Regions from separate parts of the Shewanella sp. 0m-8 genome, predicted to be linked through region 2. Evidence: predicted binding sites of a transcription regulator. Region 2 holds the regulator's gene; the other holds the start of a gene.
The links. Region 2 encodes ArgR, which controls arginine synthesis, uptake and breakdown. Its sites were predicted from a motif close to ANTGAATANNTATTCANT; they were not measured.
Positions count from the first base shown of each region.

Region 1: the regulator ArgR is predicted to act here: its motif matches at 2,934-2,951, upstream of argC (N-acetyl-gamma-glutamyl-phosphate reductase).

Region 1 covers NZ_JBRIMB010000010.1:135,298-139,151, forward strand. Annotated here, with positions in the region: gene ACVBIO_RS07385 (ornithine carbamoyltransferase) at 1-848, opposite strand, end outside; gene argB (acetylglutamate kinase) at 864-1,670, opposite strand; gene argC (N-acetyl-gamma-glutamyl-phosphate reductase) at 1,692-2,684, opposite strand; gene argE (acetylornithine deacetylase) at 2,961-3,854, shown strand, end outside.
Region 2 covers NZ_JBRIMB010000002.1:89,151-93,004, reverse strand. Annotated here, with positions in the region: gene ACVBIO_RS01610 (ABC transporter ATP-binding protein) at 1-214, shown strand, start outside; gene ACVBIO_RS01605 (Dyp-type peroxidase) at 461-1,393, shown strand; gene ACVBIO_RS01600 (cupin domain-containing protein) at 1,474-1,935, opposite strand; gene argR (transcriptional regulator ArgR) at 2,189-2,659, opposite strand; gene mdh (malate dehydrogenase) at 3,012-3,854, shown strand, end outside.

The sequences.
Region 1 (3,854 bases), on a different contig from region 2:
TGCAAAATAAGTGAGCCTTCGCCATCAACAACCTCAGCGGTAACTTCAACTTCGCGGTACGCTGGTAAACAATGCATAAAGTGTTTAGCACCTGCCTTTTGCATTAACTGTGCGTTCACTTGGTAAGGCTTAAACTTGGCCTCAATTTCCTCCATCGATGCAGAGTCGCCCATAGAGATCCAAGTGTCGGTGTAGATCGCATTATGGTCTTCGATCGCAGCAATGTCTGAGCTCAAAGTCAGTTTGCCGCCATGCTTAGCAGCCAGCTCTTGCGCCTCACACACAACTTTTCCGTCTGGAAAATGGCCTGGAGGACAAATCACGGTTAACTGAGCCCCTAAGATGGCTGCACCAAACATCAATGAATGAGTCACGTTATTACCGTCACCAACATAAGCTAGCTTCACCTTGCTTACATCATCATATTGTTCAGCCAAAGTTAGAAAGTCTGCTAGACCTTGGCAAGGATGGTAAAGATCAGATAACGCGTTAACCACCGGCACTGTGCCATGCTCAGCAAGTTCTTCAATTGTCGAGTGTAAGAAAGTCCTGGCAACAATGGCATCTGCCCAACAAGAAATATTGGCCGCAAAATCTGATACAGGTTCACGCTTACCTAGCGCGCCATTTTGCTGATCTAAATATAAACAATGACCACCCAATTTATTGATACCGATATCAAAGCTCACTCGAGTTCTCAGCGATGGTTTTTCAAATAGCATCACCACACTTTTTCCTTCTAGAGCATGTTTGTATTCAGCAGGGTTACGCTTAATATTTTTCGCCAAAGCCAGTAAGTCGAGTAACTGCTGCTGGCTTAAATCTTTTATCGATAGTAAATGTTGCATAAGATGGCTCTCCTATTACTGAATTTGTGGCTGGATCTGTGTGCCAACTGTCTCGCCTTTGCTTAACGCGATTAATTGCTTTGCATGACGCCAAGAAGCAATCTGTACGGTTTGCCCCATGGACTCTGCAACATCTAATGCAGCTTCCACCTTGACCCTCATTCCTTTCTCGATAACACCGATCTTGGTCAGCTCATTGACTTGCTCTCTATTCAAACTCGTAATTAACTGGCCCTTACCATCAAGCACACCTGAAACATCTGATAGTAAAACCAATGAACCTGAAACCAACTTAGCCAGGGCCGTTGCCGCCTGATCGGCATTAACATTTAGCATCTTGCCTTCTTCACTAATTGCGATGGAACTCACAATTGGCATCCAACCTTTTGATAAAACAAATTCAAGATAACTAGCATCTTTGGGCTCAACCTCACCGACTAACCCTAACTGCGGATCTTTAATTGTTGCCGTCATCATTCCTGCATCCGCAAGGCTCATACCTAAACTGGTTACACCCGCTTTAATTGCTGCCGCTTGCAATATTTTGTTTGAAGTCCCCGCCAATGCCCCCACTACAATAGGAATATGCTCTTGCGGGGTGACTCTTAAACCATCAAGCTTTTCCGATGTAAAACTATTCGCTTTTAGCTGTTCATCAACTAAACAGCCACCGCCATGCACCATAATCAGAGGCTGGCCATTAGCGATTATGCTTGCTGCAGCTTGCATTAACCGCTCCATTCCCATCTCACACTGTAACAATGCGCCACCAACCTTGAGCACCATAACGGGCTTAGCTTGCGTCGTTGTAAAATTAGTCATGTTCACCTCCATTCTCCCAACTTATGCTGTTACTGACGCATCAAAATGAATATTTATGCACTGAAGCGCTTGACTTGCGGCCCCTTTCATTAAGTTATCAATAGCGCTAGCGATAACCAAATAACCATTCTGTTCATCGAACTTCCAACCTAGATGACAATTGGGTGTTTGCACCACATCATCCACCTTAGGGAATTGATTTTGTTTTACCGTGACAAGCTCGGCAGAGTCATAATATTGATACGCTGTTTCAATATCGCTAACTGAAGTGCCCGCAACTAATTGCACCGTGATGGTTGCAAGAATACCGCGCTTAAAATTACCAAGATGGGGAGTAAAGATAACCTCTTGCCCTAATTGAGTGGCAATCTCTGGCTGGTGCCTGTGACCAAGTACCCCATAAGGGGTCAAGCTTACCTCGCAAAAGCTGGTATGCAGTTGAGCTTTTCTGCCGGCCCCGGTCACACCACTAACGGCATTAATTACGGGTAAAACATCGGTCAGCAAATGCGCAATAGGTTTAAGTGCTGTTAGCGATGCTGTTGGATAACAACCTGGTACAGCAATCATCTTACTACTGGCTATTTGCTCTGCATTCCACTCGGCTAAACCATAAACAGCATTAGCAAGTACATCAGGATATTCATGAGTAAAACCATACCACTTAGGATATTGTGCTATATCGGAAAACCGATATGCACCGCTTAAATCAAATACCGCTAACCCTTGCTGATAAAACCAAGCAGCTAAGTGTAAACTTACCGCATGGTCAGTCGCTAGTACGACGGCATCAGCTGTCGCAACGATAGTTTGTTTAGCACCCTCCGTGAGCGGATTTAAGCTCAGTGATATATGACTGTAAGCCGGATAAAGCTCAGACAGAGGCTTGCCCTTGTCGAGGCTGTTTTCAGAGACATAAAGACCTTGAACCGACAATGTCGATTCGGCATTTATAAGAGAGGTGATCTGTGCGCCCGTGTAACCACTAGCGCCAATAATGGCTATATTTTTCATAGTCTATGACTTTAAAACCTTAATCTTGAATTTAGATGACAAAACGGAAAAAAGAATGGGCACAACTTAAGCCCTGGCTGAACACCATTAATGACAAGATTATCGTCGCAGGAAGTGGGTATGATTAACCTTAATTACTATTAATTTAACCAGATTGAACATATATACTCTCATTAAACAGATCATCGAAGTGTGGTAGTTGTCTTAGCTGTTTGATAGACTAACACGCAAAATTAATTATGCAATATATTTGAATATATATTTAGGTATTTTTTAATGAAAGCACTTCCAGAGATTAAAAGTAGTTTTAGCCAACTGATTGCAACACCCTCTATTAGTGCACTCGAAGCTGAGCACGACATGAGCAATAAAGCTGTCATAGAACTATTGCATACTTGGTTTAGCGATTTAGGGATGCAGTGCCAGTCTGTACCTGTGACAGATACTCGTGACAAATACAATCTAGTCGCATCGTTTGGTCAAGGCCAGGGAGGGTTATTGCTGGCAGGGCATACAGATACCGTCCCTTTTGATGAAGGGCGCTGGAGCCAGGACCCATTTTCATTAGTAGAAAAAGATAATCGTTGGTATGGCCTTGGGACCTGTGACATGAAAGGCTTTTTTGCTTTAGTGCTAGAGGCACTAAAAGAGCTACCAATGGATAAGTTTAAGCGTCCATTGCATATCTTAGCCAGTGCCGACGAAGAAACGACCATGAACGGCGCGAAGGCATTTGCAGCAGCGAAATCAATTTCGCCTGATTATGCCATTATCGGTGAGCCCACCAGCCTAAAGCCGGTGTATATGCATAAAGGGCATTTTACCCAAGGTATACGAGTGACTGGTCGCAGTGGTCACTCTTCAGATCCAGCAAAAGGACTTAATGCTATCGAGGTCATGCACTTGGTTACAGGACAACTCCTCAAGCTAAAACAGCACTTAGCCGATAATTATCGAGAAGATGCCTTTAGTGTGCCCTATCCAACCATGAATTTTGGACATATCCATGGCGGGGACGCGGCCAATAGGATCTGTGGCTGCTGCGATCTACATATTGACCTTCGACCCATCCCCAGTCTCGCACTAGCCGATTTAGAGTTAATGGTTGCCAACTATCTTGAACCAGTGTGCAATCATTATCCAGGCTGTATCAGCGTTGCGCCTTTATAC
Region 2 (3,854 bases):
GGCTGAAGTGCTGCTAAGGCCTCAGCACTTATTATTGAAAGCGGATGCTAACGGTGTTGGCGAAGTGATTGAGCGACGCTTTTTAGGAAATATCTGCCAATATCAAGTTCAGGTCGATGAAACTGTCATAGAGATCCACAGTCCGCAGCGAGACTTAGTACTTGGCCAGCGGGTCGCTATAGCGTGTCAGAACCATAGTTTGGTTTTGTTCTAGTTAAAAGAGTTTAATCACTCAGTCCTAGTCGCTTAATCGTTAAGCCATCACCGCTTACAGACGCGTTTTAGTTATTTTACATGTGAGATAATGTGAGCAAAGTAGATTTTCTTGCTTGCTTAAGTTGTAGTTAGTTCAAGGAATTGACTATTGATTTTAGTTATTGTGCGTCAGTTAATGATATTAATCACTAAAGTTGTCCATAATGTTGCCGAAAATTAATTATGCTAAGGGTTACTTATAATAATGGATAGTCAGGTTATGCCTCGTGAACAGCTTGGAGTTTGTGCAGAAGGAAACTTGCACAGTGTCTACTTAATGTTTAATGCTAATGATAGTGTTGAGTCTGACATGCGCCCTTGTGTGGCGAATGTGGCTCAGTATATTTATGAATTAGCAGATCAATATTCTGATAGTGCCTTTAATGGTTTTGTTGCCATTGGTGCTAATTATTGGGACACCTTATACCCCCATGCTCGACCAGAAGAGCTAAAACCTTTCCCTGCGATGAATCGAGGTAATCGAGATGCACCGGCTATCGAGTATGATTTATTTGTGCATATCCGTTGTGATCGTTTTGATATTCTGCACTTGGTGGCTAACGAAGTTAATCAAATGTTTGAAGGCTTAGTTGAACTCATTGATGAAGAGCGTGGCTTTAGATTCATGGACTCTCGTGATTTGAGCGGCTTTGTTGATGGCACCGAGAACCCTAAAGGACGTAGTCGTCAGGAAGTTGCATTAATCGGCGAGGAAGACAGCCGTTTTAAAGGCGGAAGTTATATTCATGTACAAAAGTTTGCCCATAACTTAAGTAAGTGGAACCGTCTGCCAGTCAAGAAGCAAGAAGATGTTATTGGGCGTACTAAAGCGGACAATATCGAGTATGCATCGGCTGATAAACCGCTTACGAGCCACATTAAGCGTGTTAACCTGAAAGACAGTGAAGGTAAGTCTATGGAGATCTTAAGGCAAAGCATGCCTTATGGTTCAGTTAAAGAGCAAGGCTTGATGTTTATCTCTACTTGCCGCAATTCAGTTAATTTCGAAAAGATGCTAGAGAGCATGGTGCATGGCGATAGTGAAGGCAACCATGACCATTTAATGCATTTTACTCAAGCATTAACTGGTTCGTCATTCTTTGCGCCATCATTAGACTTTATGATTACAGCGGGCTAATTCGCAAGGTTTTACTGACTCATAAAAAACGCACAGTAAAGTGCGTTTTTTATTGGGCGTAACAAAGTGAATTATTCGCGCTAAGCTTCGTCTTTATCCCAATAATTGGTGGGGCGTTTGGCGTAAACTTCGTTGACAGATTTTACTAGCACCTTGTTATTTTCTGGGTATACAACTACGTCATGTATGTCTCGGTTACCAACGACCAGAAAAACAAACTCTTGCTCACTATGATTGACGAGTTTATGAGACACACCCGTGTCAGCGTTAAAGCAGATATATTCTCCCTGACTAAAAGGGTGAGGCTCGCCGTCAATGTATAGCGTCGCTTCGCCATGCATCGCGTAGATATGCTCTTCTTCTTTTGTATGGTAATGGGCAACAGCTGAGGACTTACCTGGCGCTAAGCGTTCCATGGTCACGCCAATTTTTTCTCCACCGGCGGTATCGCCAATGTGCTTTTGCTCGCTGGCATACTGATCTTCATGCTGCCAAGATTCCCAGCATATATCGTTGATATTTATTATTTTACTTTTATTCATTATTTGCCCTCGACTAACAGTACTGTCATTGAGGATTATAACGATTATTGCTCGAGAGAGAAGCTGCTATTCAATATATTGTATAAAACATAGTGTTTCATACAGGGGGCATTAAGCTAAATGATTGGGTTACGGTGCAGAGCCTAGGTAAACGGTCGAGTGATGGAGGCTGATTATGCAACAAACAAAAAATGCTGTAGCCCTGAGGGTACAGCATTTAAAAAAATCGTCGCTTTATGTTTAGTCGGCGTAATTAATCAGCATAATTAAACAGTGACTTAACTGTCTCTAGCGTGTCTTCAATGCTATGGATACTAGATGGACAGATGAAAATCGTATCATCACCAGCAATAGTCCCCAAAATACCCTCAGGCTTACCTATTGAGTCGAGCAGACGCGCGATTAATTGCGCTGCACCAGGGCTAGTTCTGACAACAATCATGGCTTGGTTATGGTCAACATCCAGTACCAGGTTTTTAAGCGGGCTTCCGGCAGTAGGAACGCCAAGCTCTGCAGGAAGGCAGTATACCATCTCTTGCTTTGCGTTACGGGTTCTAACCGCGCCAAACTTACTTAGCATACGAGAAACTTTAGATTGGTTTATATTGCTAAAGCCTTCTGCTTGAAGGGCGATAACAATTTCACTTTGAGAGCCAAAACGCTCCTCTTTTAAAATAGATTTGAACGTCTTAACTAAATCATCTGGGCTTTTACTAGCTTGCATATATTATTATTCTTTATTCAAAAAAATCTGCTTTATCATGAATATTTTCGCCGTTTTTGTCAATTGGTATTCGTTTTTTTGAATAAAAATTCATTAATAAACCCAGTTAGACTCAATGATTCAACTTAAGTTAGAATGATTATTCTAAATTTTGTTATGCTAATTTATTATGGTTTTAGCTCTGTATCGCTGATGTACACTCACTTTACTCATTTACCATCTTACATTAGCGTTCTAGATTATATTCAACACGACTAAGGGATAATTGAATTTTTTTTGTGAATCCAGTACTGTTGCGGCATTGGAAAGGTGGATCTAAATCACAAAAATCTGAGAATTGACGGAGATCATTATGAAAGTTGCTGTACTTGGTGCTGCTGGTGGTATTGGCCAGGCGCTTGCCCTACTGTTAAAAACTCAATTACCTGCGGGTTCAAAATTGTCGCTTTATGATATTGCCCCTGTTACGCCAGGTGTTGCGGTTGACTTAAGCCACATCCCTACTGCGGTAGAAGTAAAAGGTTTCGCTGGTGAAGATCCTACTGCTGCACTAGAAGGTGCTGATGTTGTACTTATCTCTGCGGGTGTTGCTCGTAAGCCGGGTATGGATCGTTCAGATCTATTTAACATCAATGCAGGTATAGTTCGTAATCTAGTTGAAAAATGTGCCGCGACTTGCCCTACGGCATTAATCGGTATCATTACAAACCCTGTAAATACAACCGTAGCCATTGCTGCTGAAGTATTGAAAAAAGCGGGTGTTTACGACAAGAACCGTTTGTTCGGTGTTACAACGTTGGATGTTATCCGTTCAGAAACGTTCGTTGCTGAAGCAAAAGGCTTAAACGTTGCAGACGTTAAAGTTAATGTTATCGGTGGGCACAGTGGAGTGACGATTCTTCCGCTGCTGTCACAAATTGAAGGCGTAAGCTTTACCGATGCAGAAGTTGCAGCATTAACGACACGTATCCAGAATGCGGGTACGGAAGTTGTTGAAGCTAAAGCGGGTGGCGGTAGCGCAACCCTATCTATGGGGCAAGCTGCATGTCGTTTCGGCTTATCACTTGTTCGTGGTCTTCAAGGTGAAGCAAATGTGATTGAATGCGCCTATGTTGATGGCGGCAGTGAGCATACTGAGTTCTTTGCACAACCTGTTGTACTTGGTAAGAACGGTGTTGAGCAAGTCCTTGCTTAT